One region of the Rhizobium sp. BR 317 genome, then DNA from elsewhere that is predicted to be linked to it. Evidence: riboswitches for the same ligand, from Rfam matches in the RefSeq annotation. Region 1 holds a riboswitch; each other region holds the start of a gene.
What was found. A riboswitch is a leader RNA that binds a small molecule or an ion and turns the genes downstream of it on or off. The one in region 1 is predicted to bind thiamine pyrophosphate.
Positions count from the first base shown of each region.

Region 2: linked by a shared signal. The riboswitch ahead of thiC (phosphomethylpyrimidine synthase ThiC) and the one ahead of thiD (bifunctional hydroxymethylpyrimidine kinase/phosphomethylpyrimidine kinase) in region 1 are both predicted to bind thiamine pyrophosphate.
Region 3: linked by a shared signal. The riboswitch ahead of thiB (thiamine ABC transporter substrate binding subunit) and the one ahead of thiD (bifunctional hydroxymethylpyrimidine kinase/phosphomethylpyrimidine kinase) in region 1 are both predicted to bind thiamine pyrophosphate.

Region 1 covers NZ_JARWLB010000021.1:41,660-46,949, forward strand. Annotated here, with positions in the region: gene QD357_RS25965 (DHA2 family efflux MFS transporter permease subunit) at 139-1,614, shown strand; TPP riboswitch at 1,662-1,758, shown strand; gene thiD (bifunctional hydroxymethylpyrimidine kinase/phosphomethylpyrimidine kinase) at 1,943-2,746, shown strand; gene QD357_RS25975 (DMT family transporter) at 2,991-3,899, opposite strand; gene QD357_RS25980 (LysR substrate-binding domain-containing protein) at 4,016-4,891, shown strand; gene QD357_RS25985 (GlxA family transcriptional regulator) at 4,866-5,290, opposite strand, start outside.
Region 2 covers NZ_JARWLB010000028.1:33,078-38,367, reverse strand. Annotated here, with positions in the region: gene galE (UDP-glucose 4-epimerase GalE) at 1-769, opposite strand, end outside; gene QD357_RS28770 (UDP-glucuronic acid decarboxylase family protein) at 766-1,740, opposite strand; TPP riboswitch at 2,075-2,207, shown strand; gene thiC (phosphomethylpyrimidine synthase ThiC) at 2,300-4,126, shown strand; gene thiO (glycine oxidase ThiO) at 4,128-5,108, shown strand; gene thiS (sulfur carrier protein ThiS) at 5,099-5,290, shown strand, end outside.
Region 3 covers NZ_JARWLB010000003.1:232,764-238,053, forward strand. Annotated here, with positions in the region: gene thiP (thiamine/thiamine pyrophosphate ABC transporter permease ThiP) at 1-1,334, opposite strand, end outside; gene thiB (thiamine ABC transporter substrate binding subunit) at 1,342-2,370, opposite strand; TPP riboswitch at 2,420-2,536, opposite strand; gene QD357_RS06185 (MDR family MFS transporter) at 2,617-4,152, opposite strand; gene QD357_RS06190 (MarR family winged helix-turn-helix transcriptional regulator) at 4,366-4,893, shown strand; gene QD357_RS06195 (thiamine diphosphokinase) at 4,966-5,290, shown strand, end outside.

The DNA of each region.
Region 1 (5,290 bases):
CCAGTCGCCAGCGCGAAAATAATTCGCTGCCCGTGTCGTAATCTCACGCAGCCGCTCGTCATATGAAAAAGCCAAGCGATTTGCCGTCCCGGGCAATATCAATTGTTCCGTCCAAATTCGACCCAAGGCAGCACGATTATGACCGACAGCGAGACTTTTGCCGATGCGGAACAGGATGTCCCAACCGTGGAAGACCATGGTGCCCGTAACAAACTCGTCATAGCCCTGCTATTGGTGTCGGCTTTTGTCGTCATTCTCAACGAGACCATTATGGGTGTGGCGCTGCCGCATCTGATGGCCGATCTCGATATTACCGCAAGTGCCGCTCAGTGGTTGACCACGGCCTTCATGCTGACCATGGCCGTCGTCATCCCGGTCACCGGATACCTGCTGCAACGGCTCAACACGCGACCGGTCTTCATTCTCGCCATGTCGCTGTTCAGCGCTGGCACGCTGATATCGGCGCTGGCGCCGGGGTTTGCCGTCATTGTCATTGGCCGCATCGTGCAGGCCTCGGGCACAGCAATCATGATGCCGCTGCTGATGACGACGGTGATGACCTTGGTGCCGCCGGAATCGCGCGGCAGGACCATGGGCAATATTTCGGTCGTCATATCGGTGGCTCCGGCCATCGGGCCAACCATTTCCGGCCTCATTCTTTCCGCGCTGGAATGGCGCTGGCTGTTCCTCCTGGTGTTGCCGATCGCCCTGTCTGCATTGGCGCTCGGCGCCTCGCGGATCAAGAACGTGACGGTTCCAACCACGGCGCCGATCGATATTCTTTCGATCTTCCTCTCCGCCATCGGCTTCGGCGGTTTCGTCTACGGCCTTAGCGGATTGGGCGAAGCAGCGCTTCATACGCCGGCGGTATCGCCATGGATTCCGCTTTTGACCGGCGCCGTCGTCATCGCGGTTTTCATCGTGCGGCAGTTGCAATTGCAAAAACAGGAGAGAGCGCTGCTCGATCTGCGCACCTTGACCACAAAGACATTCACGATCGCCGCGGCCATGATGGCCATATTGATGATGTCGATGTTCGGCGTCTTCATCTTGCTGCCGATCTATCTCCAAAACGTGCTGGGATTGTCGACCCTGCAAACCGGGCTGCTGTTGCTGCCCGGCGGGCTGATCATGGGCCTTTGCGCGCCGACGGTCGGGCGTCTCTTCGACAAATACGGTCCGGCGCCGCTGATCATTCCAGGAGCGATCATCCTCAGCACCGTAATGGGCGGGCTGGTCTTCATACAGCAGGATACGCCGTTCTGGATGCTGCTGATTGCCCATATGGTGCTGAGCATCGGTCTCGCACTAATGTTCACGCCGCTGTTCACCGTCAGCCTGGGATCGCTGCCGCCAAACCTCTATTCGCACGGCAGCGCCATGCTCGGCACCACCCAACAGGTCGCCGGCGCGGCCGGCACCGCCCTGTTCGTCGCGATCATGACCTTGCGAGCCACCAGTCTTTCCGCCGCCGGCGCCAGTGCGCTTGCCGCAACGACCGGCGGGATCAAGGCCGCCTTTCTCTGCGGGATGGTCATCTCACTGGGAGCGATCGTAGCGGCGTTGTTTATCAGGAAGCAGGAACACGGGCCGGATATGGGGCACCACCACTAGAACGATTAGCTGATGACAGGGTGGCCGTTCTCTGCGAGAAAGATGGCGATGAGAGACAGGGGCGCCCGTCGCATGATGGGCTGAGAAGTACCCTTTGAACCTGAACCAGATAATGCTGGCGGAGGAAGTCGCTCGGGGATCTCGGCGTGCTCTTACCGTCATCCCTTCGCGTCTCACCCCGCCCGAAAGGCGCGATATGCAAAAACAACACCATTGCCGGCTCGCTGCTAACGACCACGCGGCCAAACCCTCCGCTGGTGCGATGCATCACCAACTTCGCCGCGATCTCCGGTGCACTGTCCATCGGCTGGAGCAGAAAGGCACGCCCATGATCCGAAATGTCCTCTCCATCGCCGGCTCCGACCCTTCCGGCGGCGCCGGCATTCAGGCCGACCTGAAGGCATTTTCTGCCCGTGGCGTCTACGGCATGGCAGCGCTGACCGCGTTGACGGCCCAGAACACGCAGGGCGTTTCCGGCGTCCACCCTGTTCCTGCGGAGTTCGTGGCCGAACAGATCAGAGCCATATTTGCCGATGTGCGCCTCGATGCCGTCAAGATCGGCATGATTGCCAATGCCGCAATCGCCGAAGCGGTTGCCGATGCGCTCACTCCCCATGAAGGCGTTCCGATCGTGCTCGACCCAGTCATGATCGCCAAAGGCGGAACTGCATTGCTTGCCGCGGATGCCGTCGATATCCTGACCGAGCGACTTCTTCCATTGGCCACGCTGCTGACGCCCAATCTGCCGGAAGCTGCCGCACTTCTGCATGAACCGGAGGCCGAAAATCGCGAGACAATGGCCCGGCAGGCGGAAGCCCTTGTAAGGCTCGGCGCGCGGGCCGTTCTGGTCAAAGGCGGGCATCTCGCCGGCGATGAAAGCCCGGACGTGCTCGCAAGCCCGGAGGGCCTGACCTGGTTCGAGGCCGGCCGTGTACCGACCAGAAATACGCATGGAACCGGCTGCACACTTTCCAGCGCGTTGGCGGCGGAGATTGCCAAGGGCTCGACGCTACCGAAAGCCGTCGCCGCAGCCAAAGAGTATCTCGCAGGCGCGGTTGCGGCGGCCGAAACGCTGTCGGTCGGAACCGGTCACGGACCGGTCCAGCACTTCTACGCGCTTTGGTCAGCATAAGTGCGGAACGGGAGCGGACAGATCCATAGTCGGCCTATCTGCTTCGCTGGCAACGCCTTCCCCGGGAGACCTGAGAGGCCCGGCCACCTGCCTCGTGCAGCTGTATCGGTGACCGAGCCTCAATCAACCGCAAGGCGTTGCGGCGATTGTTTATTTGCCTTCCACTAAATGAACGATAGCTGAATAACATGCAGCCTATAGGCGAATATCTTCGTTACAATATGGGCTTTATGGGTAGCTTGCTCTAGCTCGGCTCGTGCCTGCGCCGGCTATGCCTGAGGTCGATGAACGTGTGCCAGAGGACCGTCGCAAGGATGATGGCGCCGCCGAAAAACGTCGCAAGCGGCGGCCTTTCGGAAAAGAACAGCCAAACCCAGAAAGGAGTCAGCACGATTTCCATGGTGCCGATAAGAGCCGCTTCCGCGGGCGGCATGCGCTTCGCGCCGGCAAGAAACAGGACGAGGGCAAAGGAGAAATTGGTTGCCCCGAAGGCGGCAAGCACCAGCCAATTGTGCAGATCGAGCGACCCAACTGAGCTGAACGGCGCGAAGATAACGAGCGTCAGGAAGGCGCTGACGATGGTTGGCGGCAGGCTCGGTGCGCTGCGATCGATGCGCGGAATGATGATGATCAGGGCGAACGAAGCCGTCATGCCGAGCGCCAAGAGATCGCCGAGGCCCGTGCCGCCGCCGATCGAGGCAGCGACGATGATCGCCACGCCGACCAAACAGATCCCGCCGGCAACAAGGGTTCGCCTCGGCACACGCTCCTTCAGGATCGCCCAGCCGAGCAAGGCGGCGATAAAGGGCGCTGTGGCATAGATCATAGTCACGTTCGCAACCGTGGTCCTATAGAGCGCGCCGATGAAGCAGGCCTGGCTGAAGGTCTGGCAGGCGATCATCGCAAGCCCAGACGGGTGAAAGATCGAGCTCCACTGGCGACGCGAAAAGCCGCCTTCGAGAAAGAAGCTCGGGATCAGCAGGAACAATCCGCCGAACAGGGAGCGCCAGGCGATCGCCGTCCAGATATCCGTCGTCAGCAGCCGCGTATAGACGCCGCTGGCGCTCCAGGCGAGCGTTGCCGCAACGACGAGAGCGACGCCCTTTTCGTATTCATTGGCGGCGAAGGATCGAGCCGGGGTCTGAATGGTCATGTGCGGTATCTCGGGAACGAAGCACCTGGACGGATTACACTTGTGTGCGCCGATATTTGACATCAGACAAACGAATAGTAGAGATATGTGCCATCGGAAATTTTTGTGGCTTGCCCATGCGCGAACCCATCGAAAGCGATCTGCTCCGGACGTTCCTCGTCATTAGCGAGACGTTGAATTTTTCCGTTGCCGCGCAACGCATCGGCCGCACCCAATCGGCCGTCAGCGCCCAGATCAAGCGCCTGGAGGAAATTGTCGGCGGGGCGCTGTTCGAAAGAAGCGCCCGTGGGGTCGTGCTGACCCGCTCCGGAAATCAGTTGCTTCCCTATGCTCGACGGATCGTCGATCTGTTGAATGAGGCTGCTGCGACCATCCGCACCAAGCCGTTGAACGGACCTGTCCGGATCGGAATTCCGGAAGAATACAGCCAGACCGTCCTGCCGGCGGCGCTGGCCGCCTTCGCTGTCCGGCACCCTGCCGTCGAAGTGACCGTTTCTTGCGATTACACCGCTCGCAATCTTGCCGCCCTGGAGAAGGACGAACTCGATCTTGCCGTGGTCTTCGACTGGAGCAAGCAGACCACGGGAGAGGTGCTTTGCATCGATCCGACCGTCTGGGTGACATCGTTGGTGCATCGCCTGCATGACGCGACACCGCTGCCCATCGCGACATACCGCAACTCGACCTGGGCGCGCGACTTTGCCCTGCGATCCCTGGAGCAGCAGGCGCGGCCCTATCGCATTGCCTTCATTGCCGATACCAGCTCCGGCCTGAAAAACGCCGTCTCCGCCGGCCTCGCCGTCACCACATTGTCCCGCAGCAACATTCCGCACAGTTGCCGGGAGCTGACGAGCGACGACGGCTTTCCGCCGGTCGATTCCTCGCGCGTCGTGCTTCGCCGCAATCCCTATCATTCCAGCGAGGCGATCCAGGAGCTCGCGGAGATGGTGCGCGAAGCCTTTCAGCCTATGTCGGCTCCGCTGCAGCCGTAGAGCGCCCGCGCAAGCGCCGCCGCGTGCCCGAGGGACTTTCCGAGAAGCTGGCGCGATAGCTGCGGGAAAAGGCCGAGGCCGAGTTGAAACCTGTTGCCGCAGCGATCTCTGCGAAGGACTCCTTCGTCTCGATCACCTTGCGTCGCGCGGCGTTGAGCCGGAGAGCCAGGTAGTGCACATGCGGAGGCGCGCCGATACTTTCCTGAAAGAGCCCCTGGAGATGACGGGCACTGAGGCCGACGCGTCGTGCAAGGCGCGCCAGGATCAGCGGTTGCTCGATATTTTCCTCCATCAGCCGCACGGCCTGTGCGACGCGCGGATCGCGCATACGCAAGCCGGCGGTCGACGGCGAAAGTTCTGCTGCGCTCTGCGTATTGGCTGGCTCGTAGATGAAAAGCC
Region 2 (5,290 bases), on a different contig from region 1:
TTCCGTTGCCCGTGCCGAGGTTGTAGACATGCACCCCTCGATCCCGCAATAGCTTCTCACCGCCAAGGACATGCGCACGCGCCAGATCGGTGACGTGGATGTAGTCGCGGACGGCGGTGCCGTCTCGCGTATCGAAATCGGTGCCGTTGATGGTAAAGACCCGGCCCGGCTTGATCGCCGCCTCTATGGCAAGTGGAACGACATGCGTCTCGGGTTCGTGCCGTTCGCCGATTTCGCCATCAGGGTCGCATCCGGCGGCATTGAAATATCGCAGCATCACTGCATTGAGGCCGCGAGCACGGGAGAAATCTTCCACCATCCGTTCGATCATGAATTTCGACCACCCATAGGGATTGATCGGCCACTGCGGATGGGTCTCGTCGATCGGGGTTCGCACCGGAATGCCGTAGGAAGCGCAAGTACTTGAAAAGATCAGCCGGTTGACCCCGGCTTTCAGCATTTCCTCGATGAGCACCAACGTCCCGAATGTGTTGTTCCGGTAGTAGAGTTCCGGAAATTCAACGGATTCGCCGACATAGGCGTAGGCGGCGAAATGGGCCACGACGTCAGGGCGATACTGGCGCAGCGCTGCCGCGAGAGTCTCGGCGTCGGCAATGTCACCCTCGACCAGAGGCCCCCATTTTACAGCGTCACGCCAGCCGCGGGAGAGATTGTCGTAGGTGACGATCGACCAACCGGCCTCCGCGAACGCCTTGCAGCAATGCGATCCGATATACCCGGCTCCGCCTGTGACGAGGACGGTCGTCATTCAGCAGCGACCGCGTGCGAATCGTCCGACGAAAGCAGCTCGTCAAAATAGGCGATCGTTTTGGCAAGCCCGTCTCGCAACTGGAGCTTCGGCTTCCAGCCGAGTTCACGCATGGCAACGCCGATGTCCGGTTGCCGTTGACGGGGATCGTCGGCAKGCAAGGGCAGGAATTTAATCTTCGATCGGCTGCCGGTCAGTTTTATGACGAGTTCGGCAAGCTCCAGCATCGTAAACTCCGCCGGATTGCCAAGGTTGATCGGGCCGGTGACCTCTTCCTTTGTTCCCATCAGGCGAACCAGGCCGTCTATGAGGTCGTCGACGTAGCAGAACGACCGCGTCTGCTGGCCGTTGCCGTAAACCGTTATCGGCTCGTTCTGCAGCGCCTGCACGATGAAGTTGGAAACGACACGGCCGTCATCGGGGCTCATTCTTGGACCGTATGTGTTGAAGATGCGCGCCACTTTGATCTGGAGCCGGTGCTGGCGCCAGTAATCGAAGAACAGGGTCTCGGCGCAGCGCTTGCCCTCGTCGTAACAGGAGCGCGGGCCAATCGGGTTCACCCGGCCCCAATAATCCTCCTGTTGGGGATGGATCTCGGGATCGCCATAGACTTCGGACGTGGAGGCCTGGAGGATCTTTGCACCGACCCGTTTGGCGAGGCCCAGCATGTTGATCGCACCGTGGACGCTGGTCTTGGTCGTCTGTACCGGATCGTATTGGTAGTGAACCGGACTTGCCGGACAAGCGAGATTGTAAATCTCATCGACCTCTACGTAGAGGGGAAAGGTGATATCATGGCGGACGATTTCGAACGACTTGTTGTCCAGGAGGTGCGAGACGTTGCTCTTACGTCCCGTAAAGAAATTATCTACGCAGATAACCTCCTGTTTTTCCTGAAGAAGTCGTTCGCACAGGAATGATCCGAGGAAACCTGCACCGCCTGTAACTAGGATTCGCTTTGCTTGCTGCATGGCCGATTATCTCGCAGCCAACATGGTGACGCGGCTACCGTCTGAAACCGCGACAGGCGTCGGGGCGAGGATGCTGTCTTGGGCGTTCATCTTCATCGACCTTCTCCGCATACTTCGCAAAAGCGGTCGGATACCCCGCCGCTTTCTTCGCCGGAGGGAACTGGAGCAGCAGTCGGTACAAATCCATGGCGTTCGGACCAAAGATTGCGTCTTCGGACGTAAGTCTTGCCATGAGTAGGACTTTAGTCTGATGGCGAGCGGACCTATTCGGCTTGGTCTGCCGAGGCTGTGGTTCCAGGGTTGACACAAGCCGAGCCCCGGACATAGTCTTTGCGACATTCACCAGGGGGGTCCCGGCAAGGGGCTGAGATACTGCTGAACAATACGGCTTTGCCGATTGTGGGCGCAGTGACCCGTTGAACCTGATCCAGTTCATACTGGCGTAGGGACGGTGCAAGCGCTCGAAGGCTTCGGATTCCCGCGTGGATTCTATGCCGGCGTCTTTCCATCATTCCGGCTGATTGACTGGGTCTCCAACTGCAACTTGGAGCCTCAAACCATGAACATTGCCGCAAAAAACCTCACCCCGACTGTCACCACCGGCGCGCTGCCGGCGTCGCGGAAGATCTACATCCCCGGAGACCTTCACACCGATATCCGTGTGCCGATGCGCGAGATCAGCGTTCATCCGACATCGGGCGAGCCGCCGGTCGTCGTCTATGATTCCTCAGGCCCCTACACTGTCGAAGGGGCTGATATCCGCATCGAGCAGGGCTTGTCACAGCTCCGCCGCGATTGGGTACTCGCGCGCGGCGACGTCGAGGCCTATGAAGGTCGCCATGTGCGTCCCGAAGACAATGGCTTTGTCAGCGGCGAGCGGCTGACGCCGGAATTTCCGGCTAAGCGCCAGCCGCTGCGAGGCAAGGACGGCAAGGCCGTTACCCAGCTTGCCTATGCGCGCGCCGGCATCATCACGCCGGAAATGGAATTCATCGCTATCCGCGAAAATCTCGGCCGCAAGGCCAAGGCCGAAGCCCTGATTCGCGATGGCGAGAGCTTCGGTGCCCATATTCCCGATCATGTGACCCCGGAATTCGTTCGCCAGGAGGTCGCGGCGGGTCGGGCGATCATCCCGGCCAATATCAATCATCCGGAAAGCGAGCCGATGATCATCGGCCGGAACTTCCTGGTGAAGATCAACGCCAATATCGGCAATTCCGCCGTCACCTCTTCGATGGCGGAAGAGGTTGAGAAAATGGTCTGGGCGGCCCGCTGGGGCGCCGATACGGTCATGGATCTCTCGACCGGCCGCAATATCCACAACATCCGCGAATGGATCATCCGCAATTCGCCGCTGCCGATTGGCACGGTGCCGCTCTATCAGGCGCTGGAAAAGGTCGGCGGCATTGCTGAGGAGCTGACCTGGGAAGTCTATCGCGACACGTTGATCGAGCAGGCCGAACAGGGCGTCGATTACTTCACCATCCATGCTGGCGTGCGGCTGCATTACATCCCGCTGACCGTCAATCGCGTCACCGGTATCGTCTCGCGTGGCGGCTCGATCATGGCCAAGTGGTGTCTGCATCATCACCGCGAGAGCTTCCTCTACGAGCATTTCGAGGAAATCTGCGACATCTGCCGCGCCTATGACGTTTCCTTCTCGCTCGGCGACGGCCTGCGCCCCGGCTCGATCGCTGATGCCAACGACGCCGCGCAGTTTGCCGAACTGGAAACGCTCGGCGAACTGACGAAGATCGCCTGGGCGAAAGATTGCCAGGTGATGATCGAAGGCCCCGGCCATGTTCCGATGCATAAGATCAAGGAGAACATGGACAAGCAGCTCGCCGTCTGTGGCGAGGCGCCCTTCTATACGCTCGGGCCGCTGACGACCGATATCGCGCCGGGCTACGATCACATCACCTCAGGGATCGGCGCGGCGATGATCGGCTGGTTCGGCACGGCCATGCTCTGCTACGTCACCCCGAAGGAGCATCTCGGCCTGCCAGACCGCAACGACGTCAAGACGGGCGTCATCACCTACAAGATCGCCGCGCACGCGGCCGATCTTGCCAAGGGTCATCCGGCCGCCCAAGTGCGTGACGATGCTCTGTCGCGTGCCCGCTTCGAATTCCGCTGGGAAGATCAGTTCAACCTGTCGCTCGATCCCGACACCGCCCGCAGCTTCCATGACGAAACCTTGCCGAAGGAGGCCCACAAGGTTGCGCATTTCTGCTCGATGTGCGGCCCGAAATTCTGCTCCATGCGGATTTCGCACGACATCCGCGCCGAGGCGCAGAAGGAGGGGCTGGAAGCGATGGCGGCAAAATATCGGGAGGGCGGCGACCTCTACATGCCGATTGACGGCGCCGCACATCCGGCCGAATGACATGCGTGTCCTCGTCAAAGGGGCCGGCGTCGCCGGCCTCACGGTCGCTCATGAACTGCTTCGGCGCGGTGCAGAGGTCAGGATCATAGATCCCAGCCGGAATTTCCGCCAAGCCGCCTCCTGGCTCGCCGGCGGCATGCTGGCGCCCTGGTGCGAACGGGAAAGTGCCGATGAAGCCGTTCTCGAGCATGGCCGCGATTCCGTCGACCGATGGGAAGCAATTGTTCCCGGCAAGGTCGTCCACAATGGAACGCTCGTCGTCGCGCTGAACCGCGATCAAAACGAGCTGAAGCGATTTGCCAGCCGCACGACCGGCTATCGCTGGGTAGAGGAACACGAAATCGCCACCCTCGAACCCTCTCTTTCGGGTCGATTCCGGCATGGCTTGTTCTTCCCGCAGGAAGCGCACCTCAATCCCCGCGAGGTGTTGCAGTCATTGAAGAACGATCTCTCAGCAAAGGGCGTGACCTTTGCCGATGAAATTGAGGATGACGGCGAATTCGCCGAAGTCGTCGATTGCACGGGCGCCGCCCGCATCGGTCAGAACGGGGAATTGCGGGGTGTCCGGGGCGAAATGCTCTATCTGCAGACGGAGGAGGTCACGCTTGCGCGTCCTGTCCGACTGCTGCATCCACGCTTTCCCGTCTATATCGTGCCACGCGGCAAAGGCCTGTTCATGGTCGGCGCAACGATGATCGAGACGGATTTCCAAGGGCCGATCACCGCCCGCTCGTTGATGGAACTGCTGAACACTGCCTATGCGCTGCATCCCGCTTTTGCCGATGCCGCCATCGTCGAGACCGGCTCCGGCATCCGTCCTGCCTTTCCAGACAACCTTCCGCGGGTGTCGCGGGAGGGCAATGTCATCATCCTCAACGGCCTTTATCGCCACGGTTTTTTGCTGGCACCCACCATGGCGGTCGAAGCCGCGGATCTGGTCTTTTCCGAACAGACGAGGCAAAGGAGCCCCCGATGCGCCTGATCATAAACGGCGAACCCGAGACAATTGCCGCAACCACACTTTCGCAGCTTCTGGCCGTGCTCGATTATGAGGGCGAGTGGCTGGCAACCGCCGTCAACGGCGAACTCGTCCATCGCGAGGATCGCGATGATCACCTTCTGAACGACAATGACAGGATCGAGATCCTGACCCCGATGCAGGGA
Region 3 (5,290 bases), on a different contig from region 1:
AGCCGTTCGGTGCGGCGGCGATGGACGGCATGGGCCGGTTCGATGACGCGGATGACAAAGGGAAGCGCCATAAGGGCGTTGATGACGACGATCAGCAGCGCCGCGAAGCGGGCGGGATCGTCAACCAGCCTGAGCGCCAGGAACCATCCGGTCGCCAGGACGATCGGCGGCACCAGCAAGACGAGGGAGGATGTGCCGCTCAAGGCAACGGCCAAGCCGCGCAGGCTCGGCGCTTTCCGGCGTTCGGCCGATATGGCTGCGCGGGCGCGGATAATGGTGAAGGAGGCGAGGACCGCCAGAATGCCGGCAGCAAAAGCGATTGCGAGGCTGGTCAAGGTCGCCTGCAGGAAGATCGTCTGGCCGACAAGCCTGAGAAGATCTGCCTTCAGGCCGGTGACGACTACTGAACCGAGCGGCAGGCCGATGAACAGGGTGGTGAGCAGGAGCAGCAGGCTATCGACCAGTTTGGCGATGGGCAATGTTCCGTCGATGCGCCGTACGGCGCGGCCGGACGTCAGCCCGTGATCGTCGGGTGCCGGAAGCAGGGCCATTGCGCCGAGAATGGCGGCGGTCACCACGATCTGCAGCAGGGACAGAGCTACGGCGCGACCGGGGTCGAAATCGAAGCGAAGCGCCTGATAGATCGCCACTTCGAGCGTGGTCGCGGCTGGGCCGCCACCAAGGATCAGCACCAGCGTGAAACTGGTGGCACAGAGCATGAAGATCAGACCGGCGATACCGGGAATGAGGCCGCGCAGTATTGGCCATTCGATGAAACGAAAGACGGAGGCCGGACGCATGCCGAGCCCGCCGGCCATCAGCCAATATTCCGCCGGCACGCGCTCCAGCCCGGCAAGCATCAGGCGGGCGGCCAGCGGCAGATTAAAGAAGACGTGCGCGAGCAGGATGCCCATCAGCCCGTAGATGCTCACCGGCTGCGCCAGGCCGAGCCCCGTCAGCGCCTGGTTTAGAAGGCCCTGGCGGCCCCATATGCCGAGCAGCCCGAGCGCACCGATCAGCACCGGTAGGCCCATGGGGACAGCCATCAGGCGGATCAGCCAGAGTCGGCCGAGAAAACGCGGTTGCCGCGCCAACGCGCGAGCCACGGGAATTGCGAGAACAACGGAAAGAAGGGTGGATAGCGTCGCCTGCAGCAGGGTGAAGCGCAGCACGCGCAGAAGGTAGGGATCGGCGAGCGGATTGCCGCCGCCGGCGGTTTCGATGCCGGCGGTAAGCAGGGTGGCGATGGCAAGGCTGATGAAAAACACGATGCCGGCAAGACTGAACGCCCCGCCGGCAATGGCATGTCTTTTCTCGGGTGCCGTCAGCAACATCTCACCGTTAATTGGTGCTGGTGGCGGCCAGCCATTCGTCGACCCAGGCCTTGCGGTTCTTCTCGACCACGTCAGGGCTCATCAGGAAGGTCTTCGATGGGACGACCAGCTTGCTGAATGCATCCGGCAGCGGCTCGGATGTGGCCGCGGCCGGCATCATCCAGTTATTGGTCGGAATGGTGTCCTGGAAGCCAGGCGAGATCATGAACTTCAGGAAGTCGCGGGCAAGCTCCTTGTTCGGCGACGACTTGATTAGGCCGGCGACTTCGATCTGGATGTAATGACCCTCGGAGAAGGCGGCCGCCTGATAGCGGTCGGTCTTGTCCGTGATCATGTGATAGGCCGGCGATGTCGTATAGGAGAGCACCATCGGCGCTTCGCCCTTGGTGAACAGGTCGTAGGCTTCCGACCAGCCGGGCGTCACGGTCAGGATGCGGCCCTTGAGCTTCGTCCAGGCATCGGCTGCCTTGTCGCCATAGACCGACTTCACCCAGAGTAACAGGCCGAGGCCCGGCGTCGAGGTGCGGGGATCTTCGATGACGATCTTCTGCGACGGATCGCCTTCGACCAGATCCTTCAGGCTCTTCGGCGGGTTCTTGATCGCCTGCGTATCGTAGACGACGGCGAAATGGCCGTAATCATAGGGCACGAAGACGTCGTCCTTGAAATCGCCGGGAACCTTGAGGCCCGATGTGTCTATGCCGCTGGCATCGAACAGGCCGGTGTCCTTGGCTTCGTCGACGAGGTTGGTGTCGAGGCCGAGAACGACGTCGGCTTTGGTGCCGGTGCCTTCCAGCTTCAGCCGGGAAAGCAGTGCCACGCCGTCGGTGACGCTGACGTAATTGACTGTGCAACCGCAGGTCTTCTCGAAGGCGGCCTTGACCTTGGCGCCCGGACCCCAGTCGGCGGTGAAGCTTTCATAGGTGTAGATGGTGAGCGTCTTGTCTGCGGCTTCGGCGCCTTGGGCGGCAAAAAGCGTTGCGCCGGCGGCGAGAGCCAAGCCGGTAAACAGTGATAGCAGCGATCGGTTGGGCATGACAGCGCCTCCTCGTTGGTTTGTCTTGAACGGGAAAAGGGCGCTATGATTTTGTCACGCGTCTAATCCCTCCGCCGGTGTTAGCCGGATCAGGTTCCGCGGGTTGGCCGGTGAAAGCCTCTCAGCCAGATGTCTTCGAAGACATAAGGCACCCCGTTAGAGCGTTGGCAGGTTTAGTCCTGTGACGAAGGGATGACAAGGGGATAAAAAGAGGATGATTCCCTTGTCGATTGCAGGACCGCGTTTTTACTCGGCAGCGTGGGCGGCTGCCTGGCTGTCGAGCTTCTTGGCGGCACTGGGCAATTGCACGTTCTTCAATATGATCGCCGTCAGCAGGCCGAGGAAGCATATGGCGGCGGCCGTCATGAACAGCGGACTGAAGGCGCTTGCATAGGCATTGGCAACGCTTTCGCGCGTGGCCTCCGGCAGGGCCGCCATCATCTTCGGCGTCAGTTCCTCGATGTTGGCGACGCCCGGAATGGAGAGGCCGATATTGCTGAGCTTGGCGGCGATGATGGCGCCGTAGATGGAAATGGCGATCGAGGCGCCACCCATGCGCGAGAGCGTCACGGCGCCGGTGGCGGCACCGACGTCACCCCTTGCGGCGGCATTCTGCACGCCGATGACCGGGACCTGCTGTGCCAGGCCGATGCCGATGCCGTGCAGCAGCATCAGGGCGCCGATGAAGACGATCGGCGTGCCGGCATGGACCTGCGCCAGCGTGGCGAAGGCGATGGTGCTGCAGGCGGCGCTGGCGATGGCGAAGGGCTTGTAGCGGCCCCTGGCCGAGATCAGCCGGCCGGCCGAAAGCGAACCGCATACGATGCCTCCGGTCAACAGGATGAACAGAAGACCGGCCATGGAGGGTGACAAGCCGGTTGTCGTCTGCAGGAAGAGCGCGAAGTAGTTGACCATGCCGATCGCGACTGCACCGCTGGTGACCGAGATGATCAGCAGCAGGCCGAAGGTCGGGTTGCGGAACAGCGTCATGGGTACGATCGGCTCCGGCGCGCGGCGTTCGACGAAGACCCAGGCCAATGCGCAAAACGCGCCGAAGGCGATGATCCCAAGGCATTGCGGCGAAAGCAGCGATCCGAAAAGCTCGGTGCCGTCGGCGGCAAGCACGATGCTGGTGGTGGTTAGCGCAAGGAGGAGTGCGCCGGCGTAATCAATCTTCGGTTTGCGGGCCGGTTTGCGATACGGCAGCATGAGGGCGAGGCCGGTCAGAACGATAAAGCCGATCGGCACGTTGACGAGGAAGATCGAGCGCCAGCCGAAGAGGTCGCTCATCGTGCCGCCGAGAACCGGGCCGATGGCGCCGGAGGCCATCAGCACCAGGCTGGAATAGCTTTGATAACGGGCGCGTTCGCGCGGCTCGAAGAGATCGGCGTTGACGGCGAAGATCGACACCAGAATGCCGCCGCCGCCAAGGCCCTGCAGCACGCGGGCGGCGATCAGCGTGTTCATCGATACCGCAAGGCCGCAAACGGCCGAGCCGACGGTGAAGATCGCGATTGCGGTCATCATCACATATTTGCGGCCGAAGAGGTCGCCGAGCTTGCCGTAGACGGGCATCGAGGCGGAAAGGGCGAGCAGATAGGCCGAGCCGATCCAGCCGAAGCGTTCCAAATGCCCGAATTCGCCGACAATGGTCGGCAGCGCCGTCGAGACGATCTGGTTGTCGAGGGTTGCCATGAACATGGCGGTCATCAGGAAAAGGAAGAGAATCAGCCGGCGGCGATGATCCGCCACGAGTGGCGCGTGCGTGACTTGCATATCCATGGGACGAGAAATCCGAGCTTGCCGAAACGCTATGCATTCGATCGAACGCATGGGAACGCCCCGGTTCCTGAATGCGGAACGTGGCGTTTTCGGGCAGGTCTTCGAAAGCGGACGTTCCGGAGCAACATATGTGCTATCAGCATATAATTGTCAATGGCAAGTGAATGCTGTCTGCATATTTTAATTCCTGTCCGTCTCTGATATGTTGGAATGATGACAACAGCAACGAACACACGAGAAGTTGAAGCCTCGCCGCTGCCCGAAGACGAAAACCTGCTGCGCATCGGGCAGGTAATGACGCGCATGCGCCTGATGACCGGCCGCCGCATGATCGGCCGGCTTGCCATCCAGAACGTCGCGCCGGGTCTGGAGCTTTCGCATCTCGACGTCATCGATGCCGTGAGGCGCGCGGAAGAGGCCGGCGAAGTCACGGTCGGAACGATCGCCGACATCCTGCGCATCGATCCATCGCGGGCAAGCCGCATCGTCGCCGAGATGGTCACCCGCGGGGTGCTGCGCCGCAAGGCCTCGCAGGCCGATGCGCGGCGCATTGTCGTCGTACTGACCGCGCTTGGGCAAAGGTTGCTTGCCGAGATCCAGGCGCAGAAGTTTTCGGTCATCGAGAGCATTATCGCCGACTGGTCGACGGAGGATGTCGAGGCTTTCTCGCTGCTGTTCGATCGGTTCGTCGGCGGTTATGAGCGGGTTTTCCAGGCGCGCATCAAGGAAACGGACGGCTGAGCGGCCGACGCTGCCGTTCTTGCCAACAGCGCTCTTCCCTAGTGACGCGTCTTTGCGCTATGGGCTTGGCACATGAGCCAATCCACCACCTTCACCATCCTTCTCGGCGGCGAGCTTCGTCTGACGGACCGGCTGCGCGCCGCGGTCGCCGGTAGCCGGTTCATCGCGGCGGATGGCGGCATGCGCCATGCCGTGGCGCTCAATGCGACGCCCGAGCTCTGGGTCGGCGATTTTGACTCGACGCCGGCGGACCTGCGGGGCGCGTTCCCAAATGTGCCCAAGCAGCCCTATCCGGCGGCAAAGGCGGCGACCGACGGCGAGATCGCTATATCGGAAGCGATCGACCGTGGAGCGACGCGGCTGATCCTTGCTGGCGCGATGGGCGGGGAACGTTCGG